4 regions of the Paenarthrobacter sp. OM7 genome follow, and region 4 is predicted to be linked to each of the others. Evidence: riboswitches for the same ligand, from Rfam matches in the RefSeq annotation. Region 4 holds a riboswitch; each other region holds the start of a gene.
The links. Region 4 has a riboswitch for thiamine pyrophosphate ahead of QEH68_RS18615 (ECF transporter S component). Riboswitches for the same ligand answer to the same signal wherever they lie in the genome.
Positions count from the first base shown of each region.

Region 1: another riboswitch for thiamine pyrophosphate. It lies ahead of thiC (phosphomethylpyrimidine synthase ThiC); the one in region 4 lies ahead of QEH68_RS18615 (ECF transporter S component).
Region 2: another riboswitch for thiamine pyrophosphate. It lies ahead of thiO (glycine oxidase ThiO); the one in region 4 lies ahead of QEH68_RS18615 (ECF transporter S component).
Region 3: another riboswitch for thiamine pyrophosphate. It lies ahead of thiD (bifunctional hydroxymethylpyrimidine kinase/phosphomethylpyrimidine kinase); the one in region 4 lies ahead of QEH68_RS18615 (ECF transporter S component).

Region 1 is NZ_CP123579.1:2,714,340-2,719,198, reverse strand. It holds gene ffh (signal recognition particle protein) at 1-748, shown strand, start outside; gene QEH68_RS12570 (alpha/beta hydrolase) at 813-1,535, shown strand; gene thiC (phosphomethylpyrimidine synthase ThiC) at 1,518-3,371, opposite strand; TPP riboswitch at 3,367-3,474, opposite strand; gene QEH68_RS12560 (amidohydrolase family protein) at 3,559-4,641, shown strand; gene QEH68_RS12555 (VOC family protein) at 4,719-4,859, shown strand, end outside.
Region 2 is NZ_CP123579.1:3,058,858-3,063,716, reverse strand. It holds gene QEH68_RS14100 (RNB domain-containing ribonuclease) at 1-27, opposite strand, end outside; gene QEH68_RS14095 (TM2 domain-containing protein) at 140-1,081, opposite strand; gene QEH68_RS14090 (ferritin-like fold-containing protein) at 1,237-1,905, shown strand; gene thiE (thiamine phosphate synthase) at 1,949-2,632, opposite strand; TPP riboswitch at 2,660-2,778, shown strand; gene thiO (glycine oxidase ThiO) at 2,774-4,039, shown strand; gene thiS (sulfur carrier protein ThiS) at 4,036-4,272, shown strand; gene QEH68_RS14070 (thiazole synthase) at 4,277-4,859, shown strand, end outside.
Region 3 is NZ_CP123579.1:2,627,837-2,632,695, forward strand. It holds gene obgE (GTPase ObgE) at 1-683, opposite strand, end outside; gene rpmA (50S ribosomal protein L27) at 841-1,104, opposite strand; gene rplU (50S ribosomal protein L21) at 1,167-1,475, opposite strand; gene thiD (bifunctional hydroxymethylpyrimidine kinase/phosphomethylpyrimidine kinase) at 1,852-3,369, opposite strand; TPP riboswitch at 3,360-3,458, opposite strand; gene QEH68_RS12130 (Rne/Rng family ribonuclease) at 3,594-4,859, opposite strand, start outside.
Region 4 is NZ_CP123579.1:4,043,301-4,048,159, reverse strand. It holds gene mnhG (monovalent cation/H(+) antiporter subunit G) at 1-225, shown strand, start outside; gene QEH68_RS18625 (DUF4235 domain-containing protein) at 324-584, opposite strand; gene QEH68_RS18620 (NUDIX domain-containing protein) at 621-1,319, opposite strand; TPP riboswitch at 1,548-1,684, shown strand; gene QEH68_RS18615 (ECF transporter S component) at 1,761-2,381, shown strand; gene QEH68_RS18610 (ABC transporter ATP-binding protein) at 2,381-3,976, shown strand; gene QEH68_RS18605 (energy-coupling factor transporter transmembrane component T) at 3,973-4,767, shown strand; gene QEH68_RS18600 (GNAT family N-acetyltransferase) at 4,764-4,859, opposite strand, start outside.

The DNA of each region.
Region 1 (4,859 bases), 1.3 Mb from region 4:
GATGTTCGCCTCCACCGGTGAAGGCCTGGACGACTTCGAGCTTTTCCACCCGGACCGCATGGCTTCCCGCATCCTTGACATGGGTGACGTCCTTACCCTGATCGAACAGGCTGAGAAGGCCTGGGATAAGGACGAAGCCGCCCGGATGGCGAAGAAGTTCGCCGACCAGGAAGACTTCACCCTGGACGACTTCCTCGCCCAGATGCAGCAGATCCGCAACATGGGCTCCATGAAGAAGATGCTCATGATGATGCCGGGTGCGCAAAACATCCGTCAGCAGCTGGAGAACTTCGATGAAAAGGAGATCGACCGCGTCGAAGCAATCGTCCGGTCCATGACGCCGCACGAACGCGTCGCTCCCAAGATCATCAACGGCTCACGCCGCGCCCGTATCGCCAAGGGTTCAGGCGTCCACGTGTCCGAGGTCAATGGCCTGCTGGAGCGCTTCGCCCAGGCCCAGAAGATGATGAAGAAACTTGCGCAGGGCGGCGGCATGCCGGGGATGCCCGGGATGCCTGGCCTTGGTGGCCCCGGCGGAGGCCGCAAGGGCGGCAAGAATGCGCCCAAGAAGAAGGCGCGTTCAGGCAACCCTGCCAAAGCAGCACAGGAACTGCGCGATGCCGAAGCCAAGCGGGCGAACGCAGCCTCGGCAGCACCGTCGGGTGCCGCTTTCGGCCAAGGCGCGGCAGAGTTCGATCCCTCATCGCTCAACCTTCCCAAGGGCTTCGATAAGTTCCTCGGCAAATAGGCCGCGGCTGACATACCCACCGCGTCGCAGTTGGGATGTCAGGGCCGTGGAATAGGCTGAACCAATGCATAAGCAGCGCGTAGTCTTCGTTCACGGCCTGGGCAGCTTTGGTGCTGCGGCATGGCCGAAACAGCACGGCATGGCCCTCGCTTATGACGCGCTGTTCCTGCGCCGGCATGGCTTTGACGTTGCAGCAGAACCCGTGGGATCGAGCGTTGCCGCGGACGTTGCCGTTGTCATCAATGCCCTGGCGGATACGGGTGGCGGCCACGTCGTAGCGCACGAGCAAGGTGCCATCTCCGCCATGCTGGCTGCCATAGAACGTCCGGACCTGGTGCACTCGCTGAGCTTGGTTGAGCCTGCTTGTTTGTCCCTGACAGCCGAGCTTCCGGCCACAGCCTCCCATCGGGCCCTTATGGAACCCCTGTTCGATGTACGGAGCCAGCTCAACGACGCCGACTACCAACGTGAGTACTACCGCCGGGCGTTTTCTGCCGAAACGGGGGGACTGGATACTCCCGAAGCGCGCCGTTCAGCCCGCAGGCTCAGGCTCCAGGCCCCGCCGTGGGAGGCTCCGCTGCACATCGTGCCCGGTGTCCCCACGTTGGTCCTCACGGGTGGCTGGGAACCCCTGTATGAGGAAATTGCCGGTTACCTCCAGGAAACCGGAGCCCTCCGCCGTGTTGCTGCGGGAGGGCACCGGCCCCAGGATTCAGTGGACGGGGATCACATCATCCGATCGTTTGTTGGTGACGTCGGACGGGCCATGTCAGTTCAGGCTTCCTGAGCCGGCCTCAAATGTGTCCGGGCTGCCGGGTACCTGCAGTTCCGGCAAATAGACCTTTCCGCCAGATGCCAGGAATTCCTGGCTCTTTCCGCGCATGCCGCTGTACATTTCCGCAATGGCTGTCTGCGCCTCTTCTGATCCGTATTCGTCACGGATGTCCTGGCTGATGCGCATCGAACAGAACTTGGGGCCGCACATGGAACAGAAATGGGCGGTCTTGGCCGGTTCCGCCGGCAGCGTTTCGTCGTGGAAGGCTTCTGCTGTGACGGGGTCCAGGGAGAGGGCAAACTGGTCACGCCAACGGAACTCGAATCTGGCCTTGGACAAGGCATCGTCCCGCTCGTGGGCCCCGGGATGGCCCTTGGCGAGGTCGGCGGCGTGGGCTGCGATCTTGTACGTGATGACACCGGTCTTGACGTCGTCCTTATTGGGAAGGCCCAAATGTTCCTTGGGGGTCACGTAACACAGCATGGCGGTGCCGTACCTGGCAATCTCGGTGGCGCCGATGGCTGAGGTGATGTGGTCATAACCAGGAGCGACATCCGTGACCAAGGGCCCAAGGGTGTAGAAAGGGGCTCCCTTGCACAGTTCCTGCTGGCGTTCCACATTTTCCCGGACCAGGTGGAACGGCACGTGGCCAGGTCCTTCCACCATCACCTGCACATCGAACTCCCACGCCCGCTGTGTCAGCTCGGCGAGGGTATCCAATTCGGCGAACTGGGCTGCGTCATTGGCATCGGCGGTTGCACCCGGGCGCAGGCCGTCGCCCAGGGAGAAGGCGACGTCGTACTGGGCGAAGATTTCGCAGAGCTCGTCAAAGTGCGTGTAGAGGAAGTTCTCCTGGTGGTGCGCCAGGCACCAACCCGCCATGATCGACCCGCCACGGGAGACAATTCCCGTGACCCGGTTGGCGGTCAACGGCACATAGCGCAGGAGCACGCCGGCGTGGATGGTCATGTAGTCCACGCCCTGCTCACATTGCTCGATCACAGTGTCCCGGAAAATCTCCCACGTCAGCTTGTTCGCCTCGCCGTTGACTTTCTCCAGCGCCTGGTAGATGGGGACCGTCCCGATCGGGACCGGGGAGTTGCGGATGATCCACTCCCGGGTGGTGTGGATGTCGTCCCCAGTGGAGAGATCCATGACGGTATCGGCACCCCATTGAGTGGCCCACTGCAGCTTGTCCACCTCTTCCGCGATGGAGCTCGTCACTGCTGAGTTGCCGATGTTGGCGTTAATTTTCACCAGGAAGGCTTTGCCGATGATCATCGGTTCTGACTCGGGGTGGTTGATGTTGTTCGGAATGATCGCCCGTCCTGCGGCAACTTCGCTGCGGACCAGCTCAACGTCACAGTTTTCCCGCAACGCGACGAACTGCATCTCGGGAGTCACCGTGCCCTGCTTGGCATAGTGCATCTGCGTGACGGTTTTACCTTCGACGGCGCGGCGGGGCACCGGTTGGGTGCCCTTCCACTCTGCTGATGCTTCCCCGCGCCGCACCGCTGACTTGCCGTCGTCCAGCAGGTTTCGCTCCCGTCCGCGGTAAGCCACGGTGTCACCGCGGGCTTCGATCCATGGAGCGCGGAAAGGCTCAAGTCCCACAACGGGATCACTGCCGGGGCCCGCAGTGCGGTACACCTGGAACGCCGGGTTGGCTGTGCCGTTGGGAGACGGTTCCAAGGCGATCTCGGTGACGGGCACCCGGATCCCGTGGTCCGGGTCCTCCAGGTAGGCCAATGAATGGGATGTCAGCGACTGGGTCACAGATTCCGGCGTCCTTGCGCTGGAGCCGGACCGGTTTTGGGCAGGGCTGTGCTGTGTTTTTGTGGTGCTCAAAGGATTACTCACTTCCTTCGCCGGCATTACCCGGACAGGTTCAACGGTCGCAGACTGCATCAGTCCGATCTCAGCCCCTGCAGGGGCCCCCGTGTGGTCGTAGACGAAGCTACCACAGCTCACAACGGGCACCCAGTCACATGAACGAACCAGCGTCCAGGACGCCGCTGCGGACTAGGCTTTTGATATGGCCACCATCATCGAATTCAGCGGATCTGTGCTTGTCTCGGCGGACGAAGAGCGCCAAGGGATGTGGTCTGTTGACGGAGTCCTGACGTTCGAACGCCCCACGGCCACACCGGACCTGGTGTTGGATGGCTGGGTCCTCCCGGGTTTCGTTGATGCCCACTGCCACATCGGTTTGGGTGTGGGTGGCGCCGTTGACGAGCGGACTACCCTTGCGCAGGCCCACGCTGACCTCGACGCCGGGACTCTGCTGATACGGGATGCCGGATCACCAAGTGACACCCGTTGGGTCCAGCAACGTGCGGACGTTCCCCGGTTGATCCGGGCAGGTAGGCACATTGCCCGGAGCCGGCGGTACCTCCGCGGTTTGGGGCATGAAGTCGAACCCGGCCAACTCGTGGAGACCGTCCGGAAGGAAGCGCGGGATGGAGACGGGTGGGTCAAGTTGGTGGGGGACTGGATCGACCGTGGCGTGGGTGACCTCGCTGCCTCTTTCCCCGCCAAAATCGTCAAGGATGCCATCGCTGCCGCCCACGATGAAGGTGCCCGGGTGACGGCCCACTGCTTTGCCGAGGACACAGTGGACGACATGCTAGATGCAGGCATCGACTGCATCGAACATGCCACGGGCCTGCTGCCGCGACACATTCCGCGCTTGGTGGAGCAGTCCGTGCCGATCGTTCCCACCTTGGTCAACATCGCGACTTTCCCGGACATTGCTGCCCAGGCTGCCCCAAAGTTTCCTGACTATGCGGACCACATGGTGCGGCTTTGGGAGCGGCGGCGCGAGCGGGTGTTGGAGGCCTTTGAGTCAGGCGTGGCCATCTATGCGGGCACGGACGCCGGCAGCGTGATCAAGCACGGCAGGATCGCAGACGAAATGAAGGAACTGCACGACGCCGGCCTGCCGCCGGCCGCGGTCCTGGACTCCGCGGCGTGGCGTGCCCGGGAGTGGCTGGGGGCCGAGGGCATCAGCGAAGGGGCGGGTGCCGACGTCGTGTTGTGCTCCGAGGATCCCAGGATCGAGCTGGAAACTGTTTCCAGCCTCAAACACATCGTGCTGCGCGGTTCACTGGTCCGTTAGGAATAAATTGAAGCTTCAAGTAATTTAGAGAAGTAGAAAGGTGCTGATGAGCGGCACCTCGAACCCGGGAGCGTCACATGACCACACCACTCAGCCAGGATCTCCTGCCTGCCGAACTGACCATGGGCACAGTCATGCTCAAGGTCGGCGACATGGCTGTCATGAGCGACTACTATCAGCGTGCCCTTGGCCTTGACGTGGTGGCCGAGCAGGATGGC
Region 2 (4,859 bases), 980 kb from region 4:
GTTGGGTGCTATCCGATGATGTGACACGAAAATCAGGGTAGCCCGAAACCGGCGGATAGTCTTGGCAGCCGCACGCAAAAGCCCGCTGCCCCAAGGGGCAACGGGCTTTCGGTAAAGCTGGTTCTGACCAAACAGGCGGTTAGCTTGCCGGTGTCAAAGTGAAGGTGGCTGCCTTGTCGCCGAAGTCATTGTTGATCACCACTGTGGTGGGACCATTCTTGATGTCGAAGGCGATGACGCCCTGCTGTACGTCTCCGGCTGCGACATCGCCGGAGACGAGACCGCCCAGACCGTTGTCAAGGAAGATCCGGTCGCCCTCGTTGCCGTCAGCATCGAAGGCATCGAAGTTGCTGGGCGCGGCAAAGCTGGATCCGGCGGTGGTCTCCCAGGAAACCTCCAGCAGGAGGAACCCGCCGTTGAGCGGCTTCATGTAAGCCATCTCCGGGATTTCGGTAGCGTATCCGGAGTTAAGGACGGTGACCTTAACGGTGTTGCCCTCGGACACCGTGACCTCGAAAGCGTTGCCATCGGTGGCAGTGCCTTGGGAAGGGGCAGTGGCCTCCTGTGAAGCTGACGGTGCGGCAGGGACAGGCGTGGCCTGTCCCTGGACCGCGGCAGCCACCAGCGTCAAAGACAACACCGTGGACACGATCCCAACAACCGTGCCGGCGAACCAGACAACGAGCGTGATGATCCAGGCCTTCTTCTTGTTTTCCGGATAACCCTGCAGCGGGCGGCCTTCCTTATCCCGTGCGTTGCCGGTCAGCGTGATGATGAGGTCCACGATGGACCAGATGCCGAGTCCGCCCGCAGTGAGCAGTTTGGCAATGCCGGTCCCGATCTTTCCCAAGTAAAAGCGGTCAACACCGAGGCCACCAAGGAGCAAGGAGAGGATCCACGTGACCATGAAGGACTTGGCCGGAGTACCCGTGCCGGGAACACCATAAGGGCTGGAATCCGGGCCGGACTGGTACGTCTGGGGTCCGCCTTGGTACTGGGCGTCGAAAGCACCGGGTGCAGGGGGAACTGGTGGGGCACCGTTCCCGTTGTGGGGCGCGGGCGGGTAGCTCGGATTAGTCATTGATCATCCTTCGGGGGAGTGGGTGCGAGGAGGAGGACACGCGGCCTGCGGGCAGGCCAGACAGTCAACTCACTTCCAGTCAGCCTAGTGGGACCAACGCTGCTGAAGGCAATCTCCGCGGGCGGGGTGTGGAGAGCCGGGGATAGTCTTGGATTATGGGCACTTCGACGGACGTCGCACCTTCTGCCGGACAACTCGCCGCGGGACTCCTGGGCGCCATGGCCTACGGCGAGTTGTCGGCTTTCGGCCGGCTTTCGTTCGATTCCCGATACGCCCCCACACTCCATGACCGTTCAGTGCTGGCAAAAATTGCCGTCGGTGCGTACGGAAACTTCGCGCTGCTGAGCGATCGGCTCGCTGAAATGGGCCTCGATCCGGAGGAAGCCATGCTGCCGTTCCAGCGTTCCTTTGACCACTTCCATGAACGCACCAAGCCCGGGGACTGGTTCGAATCCGTGATGAAGGCATACGTCATCGACACCGTTTCCTCGGACTTCTACCGGGCTGTCGCCACTTTCCTCGATGGAACAACGCAGCAGTTCGTGGACCGGGTTGCCTCCCCCGACCAGGCAACCGAGGTACTTCGTGTCCTGCTGCGGCGGGCCTTGGCCGATGACCCACGACTGGCCTCACGGCTGGCGTTGTGGGGCCGCCGGCTGGTGGGGGAAGCGCTGACACAGGCGCAGAGGGTAGGGACTGAGCACCCACAGTTGGGGCCGGCACTAAAAAGTGGTGGCGATGCCCGCGCCGCAATTAAAAGACTGACAGGCGAGCTCGCCGGGCGTCATGCCCGCCGGATGACGGCGCTGGGCCTCACTGCCTAGCGGTATGACCGGGCTTATGCCTGAAAGGCTCCAACGGCCAGGCTCAGGCTGCGTCCAGCGCCTCCAGCAGCGACTTGGCTGCCGTCGTCGGATCCGAAGCCTCGGTGATGGCGCGGACCACGACGATCCGGGTGGCTCCTGCGGCCCGCACCTGCTCTACGTTGCTGAGATCGATCCCTCCGATGGCGAACCATGGCAGATTCACGGCGCCGTCGGTGGTCTCGACTGCACGCTTGCTCGCTTCTGCGGCATATGTGACCAAGTCCAGTCCCACGGCTTCGCGGCCGGGTTTGGTGGGTGTCGCCCAGACGGGTCCTACACAGAAATAGTCCAGGCCCCCCTGTCCCGGTGATGCCGCGATGGCGGCATTCACCTGCTCGGGGGAGTGGGTGGAAAGACCGATCGTGACGGACTCCGGAAGCAATGTCCGGGCCACCTTCAACGGGAGGTCCTTTTGCCCGATGTGGAACACCGGAGCCCCGGAAACACTGGCAACGTCGGCTCGATCGTTGACAGCCCACAGCCGTCCATGACGTTGCGCAACTCCGTGCAGGACCGCCAGCAACTCCAATTCCTCGGCAGCTTCGAGGGTCTTGTCGCGCAGCTGGATGATGTCCACACCGCCCTCGAACGCGGCGTCCACAAAGTCTTCAAAATCGCCTTGCCGTTTCCGCGCATCGGTGCATAGATACAAGCGGGCGGTGGCGAGGGCATCAGTCTGGGTCATGGAACCCAGAGTAGTTCCTCTAAACTGGGCACGTACTGCGGGAGCCGCGACGTTCGTCATATGACTGTCCGGCTGAGAGGGCTTAAGAGCCGACCGCTTGACCTGATCCGGCTAGTACCGGCGTAGGGAAGGAAACGCGCAATGGCAGTTCCCCGCCAAACCCCGCTCCAGGCCGACGTGGCCGTCATTGGCGGCGGCGTCATCGGGCTGGGCATCGCCCGCGAAGCGCGGCGACTTGGCCGCTCCGTGGTGGTGATCGACCCCGCACCGGCTTCGGGGGCTACGTTTGCTGCCGCCGGAATGCTTGCCCCCGTGAGCGAATTTCACTACCAGGAGGAAGATCTCCTGGAGTTGATGCTCGAATCGTCCAGGCTGTGGTCGTCTTTCGCGGCAAGCCTGCCCCGCGGAGGGGAAGACACCGGATACCGCACGACGCCGACACTTGCCGTGGGTGCCGATGCCGCGGACCGCAGGGCACTGGCAGACCTCCGTGCTGTACAGCTTGCTGCGGGCCTGGGGGTCGAGCCGTTGTCCCTGCGCGACGCCCGGGATCGCGAACCCCTCCTCAGTCCCCAAATTTCCAGTGCCTTCGACGTTCCCGCCGACCACCAGGTCGATCCCCGCAAGCTGGCGGCATGCCTGCTCTCGGGACTGGCACGCCACGCGGCCAGCGACTCCACGTGGGTTTCGGGCGCCGACGATGGGTTTGCCGTGACTTCCACGGCGCGCCGCTTGCTCTGGGACGGAGGGCGGGTCTCAGGAGTGGAACTCGAGTCCGGCGCCGCTGTCCACTCCACCGAGACGGTGGTCGCCAACGGACTGGGTGCGGCAGACCTGGAAGGGCTCCCCGACGGGCTTAACCTTTCCCTGCGGCCGGTATATGGCGACATCCTCAGGCTTCGGGTGCCTGAACACCTCCGGCCCCTGCTCACCTCCACCGTCCGCGGGATGGTCCGTGGAGTGCCCGTCTACATCGTGCCCCGGGACGACGGCACTGTAGTCATCGGGGCCACCCAGCGCGAGGACGGACTGTCGGCAGCGTCCAACGCGGTCTCAGCCGGGGGCGTATACCAGTTATTGCGGGACGCCCAGGCCCTGGTCCCCGCAGTGGCGGAACTTGAGCTGCTCGAAGCAACGGCCCGGGCCCGCCCCGGCACTCCGGACAACGCACCGCTGCTTGGACGGGTCGTGGGCCCCCGGGGGGATGTTGATGGTCTGGTGATCGCCACAGGATTCTTCCGGCATGGTGTCCTCCTGACGCCCGCGGCCGCACGGATTGTGGGCGGGCTGATCAACGGCACGTCGGACCCCCGGTGGGCATCATTTTCCCCGGACCGCTTCGCGGCCACTTCATCCACAGCGCGGGCGCTTACGCCGGCACACGCTCCCAGCAAGGAAACAGCATGAACATCAAACTCAACGGATCCGATCACGCCGTGCCGGAGGATGCTTCAGTCAGCACCCTGGTCACGGCCGTCACCGGCCGCGCCCTGGACCACCGCGGACAGGCAGCCGACGGTGGCAAGCTGGGCGTCGCCGTCGCCCGCAATTCCGAGGTGGTGCCACGCAGCCAATGGTCCGCAACGGCGCTCGCCGACGGGGATGAACTCGAACTTGTTACCGCAGTCCAAGGAGGCTGACATCATGACGACAGCAAACACAGAGGTCATTACTGACGCCCTGGTGATCGACGGCGTCCACTTCGGATCCCGCCTGATCATGGGGACGGGAGGTGCCCCGAGCCTGGACGGTCTGGGCGCTGCGCTCCTGGCGTCCGGGACTGAGCTCACCACAGTAGCCATGAGGCGCTACTCACCCGCTGAAACAGGATCCCTCTTCCAACTCCTGGTGGACCACGGAATCCGGGTGCTGCCCAACACCGCCGGTTGCTTTACTGCCAGAGACGCCGTGATGACCGCTGAACTGGCACGCGAGGCACTGGAAACCGACTGGGTGAAGCTGGAAGTCATCGCCGATGAACACACGCTCCTTCCAGACGCAGTGGAACTCGTCGAGGCAACGGAACAGCTGGTGAACCGTGGATTCAAAGTCTTCGCCTATACCAACGATGATCCCGTCCTGGCACTGCGCCTCGAAAACCTGGGTGCCACCGCAGTGATGCCCCTGGGCTCGCCGATCGGAACCGGTCTGGGGATCCTGAACCCGCACAACATTGAACTCATCGTGTCCCGGGCCTCAGTACCCGTGGTGCTCGATGCCGGAATAG
Region 3 (4,859 bases), 1.4 Mb from region 4:
TGCCCGAGTCCCTTGCCTTCGCTGGCACCCTCGATCAAACCGGGGACATCGGCAATGGTGAAACGGACTTCTCCCGCCTGGACCACGCCCAGGTTGGGAATGAGCGTGGTGAACGGGTAATCGGCGATCTTCGGCCGGGCAGCAGACATGGCTGCGATCAGGCTGGACTTGCCGGCAGAGGGGAAGCCGACCAACGCGATGTCCGCAATGGACTTCAGTTCCAGGACGATGTCGCTGGATTCGCCTTCGATGCCCAACAGGGCAAAGCCCGGCGCTCGGCGCTTCTGGGAGGAAAGGGAAGCATTGCCCAGGCCGCCTTGGCCGCCGGCAGCTGCGACGTATTCAGTACCCTCACCCACGAGGTCTGCCAGGACTTCGCCGTCCTTGGTCTTGACGACGGTGCCGTCGGGGACCGGAAGAATCAGGGTCTCGCCGTTCTTGCCACCGCGCCAGTCGCCCATGCCCGGGCCACCATTGGTGGCGTGGCGGTGGGGTGCATGGTGGTAGTCCAGCAGCGTGGTGGTCTGGGCGGACACCCGGAGGATGACATCGCCGCCATTGCCGCCGTTGCCGCCGTCGGGGCCACCGAGGGGCTTGAACTTCTCCCGCTTTACAGAGACACAGCCGTGGCCGCCGGTTCCGCCGGATACGTGCAGGACTACCCGGTCTACAAAGCTCGCCACGTGGATCTCCTCAGTTGCTGTCTTACTTACAGCGTTTGTTGCTGTTGCCAGCGCTGTTGCAAAACCAGTGCGCTAAAGCGCCCTAGTCGATTGTAATGCGGTTAAAAGAATGGTGGAGCGGGCCGTTTGGCCCGCTCCACCGGTTCAGAACTTGTTGTTACTCTGCAGCTGCAGCAGCAACGATGTTCACTACGCGACGTCCGCGGCGAGTACCAAACTCAACCGAGCCGGCCTGCAGGGCGAACAGGGTGTCGTCGCCACCGCGACCAACGCCTGCACCGGGGTGGAAGTGCGTGCCACGCTGGCGAACGATGATTTCGCCTGCGGAGACTACCTGACCACCGAAGCGCTTGACGCCCAGGTACTGTGCGTTGGAGTCACGACCGTTGCGAGTGGAACTCGCGCCTTTTTTGTGTGCCATGTGAAATGCCTGCCTCTAAATTTCTGGGGAAACTGGAAAACCTGAACAGCGGGTAACGAAAGTTACGCGATGCTGGTGATCTTGATCTTGGTCAGTTCCTGACGGTGACCCTGACGCTTCCGGTAGCCGGTCTTGTTCTTGAACTTCTGGATGACGATCTTCGGACCACGGAGGTCTTCGAGGATCTCAGCCGTCACCTTGACGTTGGCCAGTTCCGCAGCTGCGGAGGTGACCTTATCGCCGTCAACCAGGAGCAAGGCGGGCAGCTCAAGCGTGCTGCCGGCTCCACCGGGGACGCGGTTAAGCGTTACGTAGTCTCCAACGGAAACTTTTTCTTGGCGGCCGCCTGCGCGGACAATCGCGTACACCACTTGGGTACTCACTTCTCTCGACGTTTATAACTAAATTTGCGTGCGGAACCTGGAACCGAAATCAGGCTTGGTTCGCGCTGTGCCTCAACGCCGTGGACTTCTGATCGAAGTCCGCGAGTCATCCCTTGAACAATTCCAAGGGGCATAACCCAAGTGTTGGCGTAAGCACCGAAGATCAAGATTACGCTAGTTTGACCCTCGGCTGCAAATGAGGCCGGGTCCGGAGGCTACCACGTGACTTGCATCACCAGTTGTAACGGACTCTCCCGGCACCGTGCCCATACAGCCTACAGGGTTTGGGGCGATTAACGTGATTTGACCCGCGACGCGCTGGGGCGGTTTGAAACCCGGAGATAAAAAGCCCGAGCAGGAACGGTCAGGCGAACAGCCGGGGTGCGTCAAAGAACGCAGTTTCGTAGCGGCAGGACTGGGCAAAAGCCTCCACCATTGATGCCCGCTCCCCCTCGGAAGCTGCCGCTGCAGCGGCGTCCGTGAAATTGATCGCATTCCTGGTGGCTGCAGCAAACTCTTCATCGGCGTAAGTCCTGAGCCAGTCCGCGTAGGGATGCGCCGCCGGGGATCCCGCCTTCACGAACGACCCATGGAGCCGCTGGCCCACCTCTGCGTAGAGCCAGTAGCACGGCAGGATGGCCGCCAGCACCACGGAGTAGCTGCCGGTGGCCGAGGATGCCAGCAGGTGGTCCACGTAGGACTTCGTGACGGGTCCGGTCACCGAGGATGCCTCTCGGGTGCTGAGCCAGTTCCTGTGCAGTTCCGATTCGACCTCAAGGCACTGCTGTGACGCTTTGGCCCAGAACAGTTGCTCCTCCTCCGTGGGGGCAAGGGCGCCCGCACGCGCCAGGACCCTGGAATACCCGTTGAGGTAGAGGACGTCCTGCGCGAGGTAGTAATTGAACGCAGCCTCCGGGAGCTCGCCCGATTGCAGGCCGTCAATAAAGCTGAGTTTGTAGATTGCCTCGAGCTCCGGAGCAGCTTCCTTCCACAGCGTCGCGGCGAATTGCCCCGGCCTCAGGACCTGATGGTGGTGGAAATGGTGGACCGGCCCGTTTCCCTGGCCTACGTCGAGGCTGTCCGAATGCAGCAGCGCCTGGAGCAACCACGGCTTGACTTCGCGCAGGGAAGCTTCCCAATCGCCGGTGCGGGCCTGGACCGTGGCCAGAGCCGACGACAACGAACAGCCCGTGCCGTGGCTGTTCTTCGTTTCCACGCGGGGTCCGGCTACCTCGATGACGTCCTGCCTCAGGAGGCCGCTGGTGTTAACCAGGGCATCCGGGCATTCCGCCCCTGCCAGGTGTCCGCCCTTCACCAGGACCGTGGTGCCGCACTCAGCAGCCAGTCGCTTGCCCTGGTTCAACGCCGAATCCCAGTCAGCAGCTTCAGGCTCCCCCAACAGCATGGCAAGCTCCGGGAGGTTCGGGGTAATAAGGTCCGCCAACGGCAGCAGAGCGCGCAGGGCCTGCTCGGCAGACCCTCGCAGGAGGCGGTCGCCGCTGGTGGCCACCATCACCGGGTCAAGGACCACGACGCCGGGACGCACCGCCTCAAGCCAGCTGCGGACCTCATCGATCACCGCAGCGTCACCCAGCATGCCGATCTTCACGGCATCGATGGCAATGTCCGTGCTGATGGACTCCAACTGCTGTCGCAGGAACTCCACCGGAGGAACATGGACAGCACTGACGCCCAGCGTGTTTTGGGCAGTCAACGCGGTGATCGCCGCCATGCCGTAGCCGCCCTGCGCAGCAATGCTCTTCAGGTCAGCCTGGATACCGGCACCGCCGGAGGGGTCCGAGCCCGCGATACTCAGTACGCGGGGCGTTTCCCGGCCGCAAACAGCCAGAGGGTACACAGAAGAATACGACGATGACGTCATGGGGACATCCCTTCGCCGGTGCTAACCGGACAGGTTCAACGGGTCTGGATCTCAGCCGGGCCCTATGCCCGGCACCCCGTGTCAATCCCCAGCGTAGCCGGGAAGCAGCACGGCCCGGGAACTGCACTCCGCAGAAGACCGGTTATGACCGCTGTGAGCAGACAGCAAAGGGCCCCGCAGTACCCGCCTGTGGCGGTTACTGCGGGGCCCTTGCGGATCGGGTCCTAGAGCTCCGAAGCGGGAACACCAACCCCAAGGATGATGGGTTCCTCGGACGCTGCCTTCTTGGCAGGCTCCGCCGGTGCTTTGGCCTGGTGTGCAGTTCCACGCGCTGCGGTAGCAGTGACCTCGTGGTGCTCAACGCTGGTCTCGTTGGCTGCACCCTGGGCGCGGCTCGCACTGCGGTTGCGGCGCCCCCGGCGGGACTTCGACGCCGAAGCAGCTTCAGGGTCCTCGTCCACGGGCCCCGCCACGGCGGCTGCCGGTGCAGCGGCTGCCTTGGAAGGAACCACGGTTTCGGGCTTTGCCTCGGGTGCTGCGCCAAGGTGGGAGAACGCTTCGGCCAGGAGATCCAGGCTCATGGCAGGCTTGGCGGCAGGCGGTTCCTCGTGGTGTTCCCCGAAAGGCAAGGCCACTTCTTCGCCGCCGAATCGCAGAACCGGTGTGGACCGTGTGTCACGAACCGATGCTTCCCGGTCTGATTCGGGGTCGGCGTGCTCTCCGGCCTCCGGCTGTGATGCGGCAGGCGCCTGGTGCTGGCCGGCCGCCCGTGCTTGCTCTTCTGCACGGTGAACTTCGTCATCGTGGAGGTGGGCAGCGTGGGCGGCAGCAGCGATCGTCGCCAGCGCAGCGCGGGTTGCCTCTGCTTTGGCCTGCTTGGCAGGATCCTGCGGCTCGGAAGCCGCGGGAGGTGCGGCAGGGGCGGAAGCAGTGCTGTGGACCTGCGCGGGAGCCTCGGCGACAGCCTGTCCCCCGCCCTTGCCACGGCGGCGCTTGCGTTCTGTTCGGGCTGTGGGTTGCTGCGCCTCAGTGTGGGGGCGGTGGTGCTCGGCAGCCACAACGTTGGCGCGACGGTGCTCCACCGGTTCATCGTGGGTGACCACGCCGCGGCCGGCACAGTGCTCGCACTGCTCACCGAAGACCTCAAGGAGGCCGGTACCCATGCGCTTGCGGGTCATCTGGACAAGGCCCAGTGACGTCACTTCAGCCACTTGGTGCTTGGTGCGGTCGCGGCCAAGGCACTCAACCATACGGCGGAGGACGAGGTCGCGGTTGGACTCAAGGACCATGTCGATGAAGTCGATGACAATGATGCCGCCGATGTCACGCAGGCGAAGCTGGCGAACTACTTCCTCAGCAGCTTCGAGGTTGTTCTTGGTGACGGTTTCTTCAAGGTTTCCACCGCTGCCGGTGAACTTACCGGTGTTGACGTCCACCACGGTCATGGCTTCGGTGCGGTCGATGACCAGCGAACCACCGGATGGGAGGAA
Region 4 (4,859 bases):
CTCATGCTTGCTGCTATTGGCCTGCAGATGCGAACGTGGTGGGTTTGGCCGGTTCTGCTGGTGGCATGGATTTTCCAGTTGTTGACGGCACCTGTGTCCGCCCATATGGTGGGTCGCTCCGCCTACCGCACCAAACATGGCCACCGCGAGATGCTCACCAAGGACGAACTCGAGGCTGTTGTGCAACGGGCGGCTGCGGGGCAAGAACCCCGCAACGACCGCTAAAAGTCCCGGTCACACCAACGCGGGGTCGCTTTGCGTCCACTGGTTCATTCCATCAAGTGGAGGCAAAGCGACCCCGCGTTGCTGTCTGTGGTTGCGGGCTAGACGATGTCGTGCGACTTAGCGAAACGTGCAATGGCACGCTGTGTGCCACGGCTGGCCAACACCTGAATCAAGGTGCTGACGAAGGCTGAGATCAGCGCAAAAGTCAGTGCTGAACGCAAGCTCGTTTCCATGTCGTCGTTGCCCAGGGGTGGTTTGTTGCCAGTTGCCTTTTCCCACCCTTTGTTGACGAGTTTGGTGCCTACGAAGCCCGCTCCGAGGCTTACTCCGGCACCGATCAGCTTGAAGAAGAGGTTCATGCCCCCAGCCTAGCCGTCCGTGGGCCGACTCCAGAGTCAGCGCCGGCTTTCGCGCTCTTTCAGGAACGCTGCCAAGGACCCAACAGGGGCCAGCACGGGAACAACGGGGTGCTCTGCCGACCAGGCAGCATCCACGGAATCAAACTCAGCGATTTCCTTGAGCAGGTAATAGGTGGGCGGCATCAGCTTCAGGGTCCCGGCCGCTTCCGCTTCCAGGATTCCGTGTACTGGCATCCACAACGATTGCCAGGCCTCCGTGGTTTGATGCTGCGGCTCGGCTCCCGGGGAAGGCCTGGCAACGTAGAAGTAGGTGTCAAAGCGCTTCGGCATGTCCGTAGGCGTGATCCAGTTGGCCCAAGGGCGGAGATCCGCGGCACTGATGCTGAGCCCGGACTCCTCCTGGACTTCGCGGATTGCGGCGGTGAGGACCGTCCCTGCGTTGGTTTCGGCCTGCGTTGAGGTGGCGCCGGTGGCGATGGAACTCGAACGCCAGGCGGCAGTGTGGCGTTGAAGCAGGTCCGCTGGGTAGTCCCAGCCTGACTCGTCCGCAGCATCCACCCGGCCGCCCGGGAAGACCACCATTCCGGCGGCGAAGTCCATGGTGCTGACCCGGTGCTGGACGAACGCCTCTATCCCGCCCGGGGCATCACGGAGCAGGATGACACTGGCAGCAAGCCGGGGCTCGGATATGGTGCCCTCGCCGGCAGGGTGATCCTGAATGGGTAGGTCCGTCATGAAAGTGCCCCTTTGCCGCGGTCGAGTCTGCTGGATCATTCTCTCAGGTCTCGTTGTGGGGCCGGGTGTACAGGCCAAAACCGGCGCGAGGGGTGCAGAGCGGGCCCCGCAACGCACGCAACCCCACGCACGGGCCCCCCGATCGCCCGATTGTGACCACCGGCCGGCATCGGACAGTCGCCCACAACACGGGCAGGTGTAAACTGAACCAGCCCATCAGGGCAGATTTGATAACGACAGGGGAGCGCCGCCGTCGGACCTTGCAGAGATGCAGGAGACGCGAGGGCGCTGAGAGTGCGGACAGCCGCAGACCCTCGAACCTGATCCGGTTAGTACCGGCGCAAGGGAGTCGAGCTTCTCAGAGTGTCCGGATCCAGGCGGCGCAGGCCGATGGGAAATCCGGGGAGCACTTTCCCCTCCTGTAACCTCAGGAGGCAGAAAATGACCACGGTAAACGTGAAGAAGACCAGTTATAACTGGCGTGTTGTAGACATCGTTGTGGCGGCCTTGATCGCCATCGCAGGCGGCGTGATCTTCTGGGCCTGGTCCCAGGGCGCCGCTCTGGTATCCATCCCCATGAACGCGACGTATCCGCCGCTCACCGGCCTGATCGCCGGTGGCTGGATGATCCCCGCAGTCCTGGGAATGCTCATTATCCGCAAACCGGGCGCAGCGTTGTTCTGCGAAGCTGTCGCGGCCACCGGTGAGCTGATTATGGGTTCCCAATACGGCACCACCGTCCTGATTTCCGGTGTCCTGCAGGGTCTGGGCGCAGAGCTCATCTTCGCCGCCTTCCGGTACAAGAAGTTCAACCTGCCCACGGCCCTCCTCGCCGGTGCCGGTGCGGGCCTCTTCTGCGGCCTGAACGACTCCTTCCTCCCGTGGGGCTGGAACATCGCCTACGAGGCAATGGACAAACTGGCGTACATCACTTTCACCACCATCTCGGGTGCCATCATCGCCGGCGCCCTGTCCTGGGTTGCCACCCGCGGCTTGGCTAAAACCGGCGTCCTGAGCTCCTTCGCATCGCGCAAGGCCGCGTCGGAGCCCGTCTTCAGCTGATGCCCGCCACGCAGAGCGGGAACAAGAACAGCAGCCCGGTGAGGCCTGCCGCCATCTCCGCCGAGGGCTGGGGTTGGCGGCATGCCGGCAGGTCCGCTCCCGCCATACATGGGCTTGACCTCCGGATTGAACCGGGCGAGCGGGTGCTGCTGCTGGGGCCTTCGGGCGCCGGCAAGTCGACGCTGCTGCACGCCCTCGCCGGTGTGCTGGGTGACGAGGAAGACGACTCGGACGAGTCCGGTTCACTGCTGATCGACGGCGTCGCGCCCCGGGAGCAGCGTGGCCGCGCCGGGCTGATGCAGCAGGACCCGGAAACGCAAGTGGTCTTGTCGCGGGTTGGCGACGACGTTGCCTTTGGTGCCGAGAACCTTGCTGTGCCCCGGGACGAGATTTGGTCCCGCGTCCATGAAGCGCTCGACGACGTCGGGTTGCGTACCGCCGCGGGCGGCGGTTTGGCGTTGGATCACCCGACGGCGGCGCTTTCCGGGGGGCAGAAGCAGCGCCTTGCTCTGGCGGGCATTTTGGCGATGCGACCCGGCTTGGTCCTTTTGGACGAACCGACGGCCAATCTGGATCCGGCAGGCGTGCTGGAGGTACGTGACGCGGTGAAGCGTTGCCTGGACAAGACCGGCGCAACGCTGGTGGTGGTGGAGCACCGTGTGTCGGTGTGGAAGGACTTGGTGGACAGGATCGTGGTCCTGCAGCCGGGTGCCCTGGCGGCGGCGGGAACGGGCCAGGCAACGGGCGGGGTCCTTTTGGACGGCCCGCCGGACAAGGTCCTGTCCGAGGCCCGCACCCTGTTGATGGCTGCCGGCGTTTGGGTGCCGGGGTACGTACCGGCCACCCGCCAACGACGCAGCCAAGCCCATACCGCCCCACTGCTCCTTGCGGCCCAGGACCTCGCAGTTTCCCGGGAAAAGCCGCGGCGCAAGGGCTTCAAGACCATCCCGCCCGTCCCGGTTCAAACGGGAATCACCGCGCAGGTCAGGGCCGGCCAAGCACTGACCATCACTGGAGCCAACGGAGCTGGAAAGTCCACGTTCGCGCTCACGTTGGCCGGCCTTTTAGCGCCGGTGGACGGTACAGTGAGTGCCGCCGTCGAGCTTTCCAAAGGGGCCGGTATTGACCCGTTCAAGTGGAAAGCAGACCAGCTGATTTCACGGATCGGGACGGTGTTCCAGGAGCCGGAGCACCAGTTCGTCACGGGCAAGGTCCTGGACGAGCTCATGTTTGGGCCCAGGCATTTAGGCCACGGCGAAGAACGGGTGGAAGAACTGTTGGAGCGGCTGCGGCTGACGCATTTGGTGGACGCCAACCCCTACACCCTTTCCGGCGGTGAGAAGCGGCGGCTCTCGGTGGCCACCGTGCTTGCCGCGCACCCCGAAGTCCTGGTGCTCGATGAACCTACGTTCGGCCAGGACGCCAACACGTGGGCGGAGTTGGCGTCGTTCCTTTCAGAGTTGCTGGACGCCGGAACGGCTGTGGTCTCCGTGACCCACGACCAGGAATTCAGTGCAGTGCTCGGCGGAACGGAGCTGCGGCTCGGCCCGGTGCAGCACGGTGAAGCCACGCATCAGGAAGCTGGTGCAGCATGAGGGATGCACTGAACCTCCGCGGGAATCGTGCCCTGCTGACCCGAGCCAACCCCTTGGCAAAGTTCGTGTCCGTGTTTCTGATTTCCCTGGTGCTGGCCCTGTCCATCGACTGGGTATCGGCGTCCACGGCGTTGGTTGCGGAGCTGGCGTTGTTTCCGTTGGCCGGGCTTACGTTCAGGCTTCTGTGGCAGCGCGCCTGGCCGCTGATCATCGCCGCTGCGATCGGCGGCTGGAGTACCGCGATTGTGGCGGCGGACAGCGGCGCTGTACTGCTCGACGTCGGACTCTGGTCCATCAGCGAAGGTTCCCTTGAGCTGGGGCTGGGTTTCATGCTGCGCGGTTTGGCGATCGCGTTACCGGCAATCCTGCTGATGACCTGCACGGATCCCACTGATTTGGCAGATGCGCTGGCCCAGAAGGCCAAGTTGCCGCACCGCTTTGTCCTGGGATCCTTGGCTGCCATGAGGTTGGTTGGGCTCATGGCAGAGGAGTGGCAGACCATCGGCATGGCCCGCCGTGCCCGCGGAGTCGGTTCCCAGGGCAGTCCGTTCCAACGGCTGAAGGCCACGCTGGGCCAGAGCTTTGGGCTCTTGGTCCAAGCCGTGAGGAGGGCTTCGCGGCTGGCAGTCACCATGGAAGCGCGCGGCTTCGGCGGCGGTCAACGGACCTGGGCGCGCGAATCCACGTATTCGCTTCTGGACGCCTCGGTGGTCCTTGGCGGTGTGGTCATCGCTGCGGGTGCAGTCCTGACGGCACTCGGCGCTGGAACGTGGAGCTTCGTCTGGCGTTAGGGAGCCTGCTGTTCCTGGATCTCGTCGAAGCCTGCCCGGGTCAGGAATCCGAGTTGGGCTTCCTTCTCGGCAAGCTGGATGATGGGTCCCAA